2 linked regions of the Orrella dioscoreae genome follow. The protein of the gene in region 1 binds, or shares a complex with, the protein of each later gene. Links are inferred from orthologs where the notes say so. Each region holds a gene or a part of one and is shown in the gene's direction. Other genes may lie near its edges.

What was found.
Region 2: the proteins of ODI_RS20300 (region 1) and smc are in contact, whole or in part, in a crystal structure (PDB 3ZGX), measured with the Bacillus subtilis proteins. The link is inferred for Orrella dioscoreae from one-to-one orthologs.

The regions. Positions count from the first base shown.
Region 1 is NZ_LT907988.1:4,420,861-4,423,645, reverse strand. It holds ODI_RS20300 (segregation and condensation protein A), read left to right. Parts: upstream 1-844; coding sequence 845-1,726; downstream 1,727-2,785. Other genes in the region: ODI_RS20290 (GGDEF domain-containing protein), read left to right, coding at 2,773-2,785; panC (pantoate--beta-alanine ligase), read left to right, coding at 1,772-2,614; ODI_RS20305 (DUF3460 family protein), read left to right, coding at 640-828; ODI_RS20310 (MFS transporter), read right to left, coding at 1-558. UniProt on the Bacillus subtilis protein: Participates in chromosomal partition during cell division. May act via the formation of a condensin-like complex containing Smc and ScpB that pull DNA away from mid-cell into both cell halves.
Region 2 is NZ_LT907988.1:1,508,175-1,512,741, forward strand. The notes cover bases 1-4,059. They hold smc (chromosome segregation protein SMC), read left to right. Parts: upstream 1-328; coding sequence 329-3,859; downstream 3,860-4,059. Other genes in these bases: ODI_RS07010 (cell division protein ZipA C-terminal FtsZ-binding domain-containing protein), read left to right, coding at 3,906-4,059. Also shown: more of ODI_RS07010, read left to right, coding at 4,060-4,567. UniProt on the Bacillus subtilis protein: Required for chromosome condensation and partitioning.

The DNA.
Region 1 (2,785 bases):
GATGCCCAGGATGCCGATGGGAATGTTGATGAGGAAGATCCAGTGCCAGGACGCGTAGGTGACCAGGAAGCCGCCCAGCGGCGGGCCGACGATGGGCCCGAGCAGGGCGGGCACGGACAGGAAGGACATGGCGCGCAGCAGCTCGTGCTTGGGCACGGTGCGCAGCATGATGACGCGGCCCACGGGCACCATCATGGCCCCGGCCAGGCCCTGCACCACGCGCGCGGCCACGAGTTGCGAGATGTCCTGCGACAGCGCGCAGGCGGCCGAGCTGAGGGCGAACAGGCCGATGGCGGCCAGGAAGACGCGGCGGGCGCCATAGCGGTCGGCCGCCCAGCCGCTGATCGGCACGAAGACCGCCACGGCCAGCAGGTAGGACGTGATGGCGATGTTCAGCCTGACCGGCGTGGTGTTCAGCGCCTGCGCCATGGCGGGCAGGGCGGTGGCAACGACGGTGGCGTCCAGCATCTGCATGAACAGGGCGCAGCCGACGATGAAAGGCAGGATGCGCGCGGCCCGTTGCGGGTCGACGGCACGGGGTGCTGGGGCGTCGCTCATGGCCGGGATTGTAACCGCGCGGGCTGTTGCGCGGACTGAAGTAAACTTCCTTGCATCCCGCCACGTATAGAGATTTCCGGCATCATGGCCAACTACGAATCCGAAGTCACCCGCTTCCTCAAGGACTATAAGAAGGAACATCCCGGCACCGAGCAGGCCCAGCGCGATGGCCGCGCGCGCCTGTGGGACAAGTCCATCGACGCCGAGCAGCAGGAAGGCTTCCGCATCGCCCGCGTGCCGCAGCGCCCCTACGTCTACCAGAACGACTGATCCAGGGTTCCGGGGGATGACGTCCGCCGCCCTGCCGGGCAACGGCCTGGACGCGCTGGTTCAGCCGTCCGAGGACAGCACGCCTGACGTCGTCGACAGCGTGGCGTTGGCGCGCCTGTATGGCGAGCCGCTGTTCGCGCTGCCGCAGGATCTCTACATTCCCCCCGATGCGCTCGAGGTCTTCCTCGAGACTTTCGAAGGTCCGCTGGACCTGCTGCTGTACCTGATCCGCAAGCAGAACTTCAACGTGCTGGACATCCCCATGTCGGAGGTGACCCGGCAATACCTGTCCTACGTCGAACAGATCCGCGAGCACAACCTCGAACTCGCCGCCGAATACCTGCTGATGGCGGCGATGCTCATCGAGATCAAGTCGCGCATGCTGCTGCCGGTGCGCAAGACCGACACCGGCGAAGAGCCCGAAGACCCGCGCGCCGAGCTGGTGCGCCGCCTGCTGGAATACGAGCAGATGAAACTGGCGGCGCGCAAGCTCGATGCGCTGCCGCAGGCCGGGCGCGACTTCATGCGCGCGCAGGCCTGGGCCGACCTGACGACCGAGCGCGTGCTGCCCGAGGTGAACGCCGACGACCTGCGCGCGGCCTGGGCCGACATCATGCGGCGCGCCAAGCTGAACGCCCATCACCACATCACGCGCGAACAGCTTTCCGTGCGCGACCACATGACGCACATCCTGCGCCGCCTGGGCGGCGTGCGCTTCATGGAATTCAGCGACCTGTTCCTGGAGCGCATCAACGAAGGCGCGCCCGCCGCCGTGGTCGTGGTGCACTTCCTGGCCATGCTGGAGCTGGCGCGCGAGTCGCTGCTCGAGATCACGCAGGCCGAGCCCTATGCGCCCATCTACGTGCGCCTGGCCTATACCGCGGCCGACACCGAATAACCGAGACCAAGCCGGCGCCAGCAAGGCCCGCACAGGAGACATGCATTGAAAGTCATCCACGCCATCGACGAATTGCGCGACCAGTTGCGCGGGCAGAACCGCGTCGCCCTGGTCCCCACGATGGGCAAGCTGCACGCCGGCCACCTGGCGTTGATGAAGATGGCACGCCAGCACGGCGACCCCGTGGTGGCCAGCATCTTCGTCAATCGCCTGCAATTCGGTCCGAACGAGGATTTCGACCGGTACCCGCGCGCTTTGCAGGACGACGTGGAAAAGCTGGAAGAACAGCGCGCCGTCTACGTGGTGTTCGCGCCCGATGACAAGGAGATGTACCCCGAGCCGCAGAACTACCGCGTGCAGCCGCCGGGCGACCTGGCCGACATCCTGGAAGGCGAATTCCGTCCCGGCTTCTTCCACGGCGTGTGCACGGTGGTGCTGAAGCTCTTCTCCTGTGTCCAGCCGCGCGTGGCCGTCTTCGGCAAGAAGGACTACCAGCAGCTCATGATCGTGCGCCACATGTGCCGCCAGTTCCAGTTGCCGGTGGAAATCCTGGCCCACGAGACCGTGCGCGACGCCGACGGCCTGGCGCTTTCCTCGCGCAACGTCTACCTGACGCCCGAGGAGCGCGCGGAAGCCCCGCAGCTGTACGCCACGCTGCAGGACGTGCAGGCGGGCCTGCGTGCCGGCGAGCTGGACACCGACGTGCTGGAGGCGCGCGCGCGAGAACGCCTGGCGTCGCGCGGTTGGGGGGTGGACTATGTATCGGTTCGTCGCCAGCACGATCTGCGCAAGGCGTCCCCCGAGCAGGTGCGGGCTGGAGAGCCGCTGGTGGTGCTGGTCGCCGCGAAGCTGGGCGCCACGCGTCTGATCGACAATCTCGAGCTTTGACGCCGCTGCGGCGAGGGCGTGACGGCGCGATATCAACACTTCGTATCGCTTGAAACCACCACGGATCGGCACGCCGATGTGAAAATCCAAGGGACCCAAGGTCGGGACGCCGGTGCGCAGCCCGGCCGCTGCCCGTGCTTCATCGTGTAGGAGTTTCCTTGGATCCGATAC
Region 2 (4,567 bases), 2.9 Mb from region 1 along the record:
CTGGGGCGCGCCGGGGGCTATTTGTATCGCTGGGAAAAAAGTGTCAGCGAGTATAGCCGCTGGGCCCGGCGGCGCCTGCGGTATCATTGGCCTCGATGACGAAGACGGCCCCGGATGGGGCCGCTTTTGCACCGCGGTATCCCGTCCCGACAGGCCTTGCATGCCGGTGGCGCCAGGGAAACCGGCGCCAGGCCTGAAGGCTGGACCTGCGCGCCGGGCTGTTGTTCCCGGCCCACGCCGTGCATCGCCGCTGTCCCTTGGCCTAGCCCCGGGTCCTTGTCCGCCCGGATCCGCAATACCTTGCGCTTCTCTCTTCCTTCTTGCAACCGTGCGCCTGATCCAGATAAAACTTGCCGGCTTCAAGTCCTTCGTCGACCCGACCGCCATCCCCGTGCCCAGCCAGCTGGTGGGGGTGGTGGGGCCTAACGGTTGCGGCAAGTCCAACATCATCGACGCGGTGCGTTGGGTGCTGGGCGAGACCAAGGCGTCCGAACTGCGCGGTGAGTCGATGCAGGACGTGATCTTCAGCGGCTCGGGCAACCGCAAGCCGGCCGCGCGCGCCTCGGTCGAGCTGGTGTTCGACAACGCCGAGGGCCGTGCCGTCGGGCAGTGGAGCACCTACGCCGAGATCGCCGTGCGCCGCGTGCTGACGCGCGACGGCACCAGCAGCTACTACGTCAACAACCAGCAGGTCCGCCGCCGCGACATCCACGACATCTTCCTGGGCACGGGCCTGGGATCGCGTGGCTACGCGATCATCGGCCAGGGCATGATCAACCGCCTCATCGAGGCCAAGCCCGAAGAGCTGCGCGTCTACCTGGAAGAGGCCGCGGGCGTCTCGCGCTACAAGGAGCGCCGCCGCGAAACCGAGAACCGCCTGTCGGACACGCGCGAGAACCTGACGCGGGTGGAAGACATCCTGCGCGAACTGGGCAGCCAGCTCGAGCGCCTGGAAAGCCAGGCCGAGGTGGCGCGCCAGTACCGCGAGCTGGAAGCCGACGGCGAGCGCAAGCAGCACCTGCTCTGGTTCCAGCGTGAAACCGCGGCCAAGAAAGAGCGCGCCCAGAAGGCGCTGGAAATCGAGCAGGCGCAAACCGAACTCGAAGGCGCGGTCGCCGCCCTGCGCACCGACGAGGCCGCGCTGGAGTCGCGCCGCCAGGCCCATTACGCCGCCAGCGATGCCGTGCACACGGCCCAGGGCGCCCTGTACGAAGCGAATGCGCAGGTCAGCACGCTGGAGGCCGAGATCCGCCACGTGGTCGATTCGCGCAACCGCCTGCAGGCGCGTCGCGTGCAGTTGCAGCAGCAGATCGACGAGTGGCGCGCCCAGCAGGAACACTGCACCGAACAGATCGCCCAGTCCGAGGAAGAGCTGGCCGAGGGCGCGGCGCGCGCCGAGGCGTCTCAGGCCGCCGCGGCCGATGCGCAGACGCTGCTGCCCGATGCCGAGCGCCGGGTGCGTGAAGCGGCCGCCTCACGCGACGAAATGCGCAGCGCGCTGGCAAAGGTCGAGCAGAGCCTGGCGCTGGCCGCGCAGGCACAGCGCGACGCCGACCGCCAGCTGCAAAGCCTGGAGCAGCGCCGCGAGCGCCTGGAGCAGGAACTGCGCGAACTGCAGGCGCCGGATCCCGTGCGCCTGGAAGAACTGGCCGGTGCCAAGGCGGTGGCCGAAGACCAGCTGCATGAAGCCCAGGAGACGCTGGCCGAGCTCGAGGCCCGCGTGCCGCAGGCCGATGCCGAGCGTTCCAGCGCCCAGCAGGCCGCGCAGGCCGAGGCCCAGTCGCTGGCCAAGCTGGATGCCCGCCTGGCCGCATTGTCCAAGCTGCAGGAAGACGTGCAGAAGCAGGGCACGCTGGAACCCTGGCTGGCCCGCCACGAACTGGCAGGCCTGGGCCGCCTGTGGCAGAAGCTGCACATCGAGCCGGGTTGGGAAACCGCGCTGGAGTCCGCCCTGCGCGAGCGCATGGCCGGCCTGGAGGTGCGCAACCTGGACTGGGCGCGCGCCTTCGCCGAGGACGCGCCGCCCGCGCGCCTGGCGTTCTATCAATTGCCCGTGCCGGCTGCCGTGCCGGCGCCGCCTGCCGGCCTGACGCCGCTGGCCAGCCTGCTGCGCATCACCGATCCGGCGCTACGCACCCTGCTGGCCGACTGGCTGCGCAACGTCTACACCACGCCAGACCTGGCGCAGGCGCTGGGCGCGCGCGCCAGCCTGCCCGAGGGGGCGGTGCTGGTCGTCAAGAGCGGCCACCTGGTCGATGCGCACAGCGTGCGTTTCTACGCCGCCGATTCCGAGCAGGCTGGCATGCTGGCGCGACAGCAGGAAATCGAGAACCTGCAGCGAGAGATCAAGGCGCAGCAACTGATCGCCGACCAGTCCCGCAGCGCGGTGGCCCGCGCCGAGGCCGGCTGGCAGCAGGTCAGCCAGGCGCTGGCCCCGGCGCGCCAGCGCGTGTCCGAGGTCACGCGCCGCCTGCACGACCTGCAGCTTGAACATTCACGCCTGCAGCAGCAGGCCCAGCAAACCGGCGAGCGCGCCGCGCGCCTGCGCGAAGACATGGAAGAGATCGGCGTGCAGCAGGAAGAGCTGCGCGCCGCCCGCGAGGAAGCGGAAGCCCGTTTCGAGTCGCTGGACGAGGAGCTGGGCGAGAAGCAATCCGTCTTCGCCGACGCCGAGATCGCGGGCGAGGACCTGGCCGCCCAGGCCGAGGCTGCCCGTGCCCGCCTGCGCGAGCTGGAGCGCGCCGCCCAGGAGGCCGACTTCACCGAGCGTGGCCTGCGTGCCCGCATCGTCGACCTGCAGCGCAACCAGCAGCTGGCTGCCGAGCAGACCCGCCGTGCCGGCGTCGAGCTCGAACAGTTGCAGGAAGACCTGGCCGTGCTGGATGCCTCGGCTGCCGAGGCCGGCTTGCAGGATGCGCTGGAGCTGCGTGCCGAGCGCGAGGAGTCGCTGTCGCGCGCCCGCATCGAGCTGGATGATCTGTCGGCGCAACTGCGTTCCGCCGACGAAGAGCGCCTGCAACGCGAGCGCTCGCTCGAGCCGCGCCGGGCGCGGATCATGGAATTGCAGCTGCAGGAGCAGGCCGCGCGCCTGGCCATCGAGCAGTTTGCCGAGCAGCTGGACGCGCGCCAGGTGGACCGCGATGCGCTGGCCGCCGACCTGGAAACGCTGGACGAGTCGTGGCGCCGCGTGAACTGGCTGCAGTCCGAGGTGCAACGCATCTCGCGCCAGATCGAATCCCTGGGCTCCGTGAACCTGGCCGCGCTGGACGAATTGAACACCGCGCGCGAGCGCAAGGGCTTCCTGGATTCCCAGCACGCCGACCTGAACGAGGCCATCGAGACGCTCGAAGACGCGATCCGCAAGATCGATCGCGAGACGCGCGCCTTGCTGCAGGAAACCTTCGAGACCGTGAACGGTCACTTTGGAGACCTGTTCCCCAGGCTGTTCGGGGGCGGCGAGGCCAAGCTCATCATGACGGGCGAGGAAATCCTGGATGCGGGGCTGCAGGTCATGGCGCAGCCGCCGGGCAAGCGCAACAGCACCATCCACCTGCTGTCGGGGGGAGAGAAGGCGCTGACGGCGACCGCCCTGGTGTTTGCGCTCTTCAAGCTAAATCCGGCGCCGTTCTGCCTGCTCGACGAGGTGGACGCGCCGCTGGACGACGCGAATACCGAGCGGTATGCCAACCTCGTCAGCAGCATGAGCGAACAGACCCAGTTCCTGTTCATCTCGCACAACAAGATCGCCATGCAGATGGCCAAGCAACTGGTGGGCGTGACGATGCAGGAACAAGGGGTTTCGCGTATCGTGGCCGTGGACATCGATTCCGCGGTGCAATGGGCTGCCGAGGCGGCCTGAGTACCGTAGGCGCCGTCCCTCGCGGACTGGCAGCGGAGTAAAAAGAATGAGTGATTTGCAGATCGGACTGGTCGTTTTGGGCGTGTTGATCATCGCCCTGGTGCTGGGATTCAACTGGTGGCAGGATCGCCGTGCGCGCGAGCGCATGCAGGCGCATTTCCCGGCCTCCGAGCACGACCCGCTGCTGGGCGCGGGCGAAGCCGGCCCCGCGGAGGGGCGCCGTGAACCGGGCATGGCCGCGTCGCGCCACGACGCGGCCGGTGACGATGCCGCGGCTGCCGCGCCCGAGGCCCACGACACCGAGGAAACCGACGATGGCAGCGAGGTCGTCATCGATCTCGCCCTGGCCGGTTCGGTGCGTGGCGCCGACCTGATCCCGATGCTGCAGGGCCTGCGCAGCGCCGGCCGCAAGCCCATACGCGTCTTTGCCGAAAGCGATCGCGGCCGCCACGCGGCGCGCCTGCGGTCCGACGAATCCTATGTGTCGCTGCAACTGGCGGTGCTGCTGGCCAACCGCAGCGGTCCGCTGACCGCCATCGAGTGGTCGCAGGTCTGGGGACGGGCGCAAGACCTGGCCGAAAGGCTGGAGGCCACGGTCGAGGGGCCCGATCAGCAGGCCGTGCTGGATCGCGCTGCCCGGCTGGACGACACCTGCGCCGCCCTGGACACCCAGGTGGGCCTGACGGTGCTGCTGGGCGCGGCCCAGCC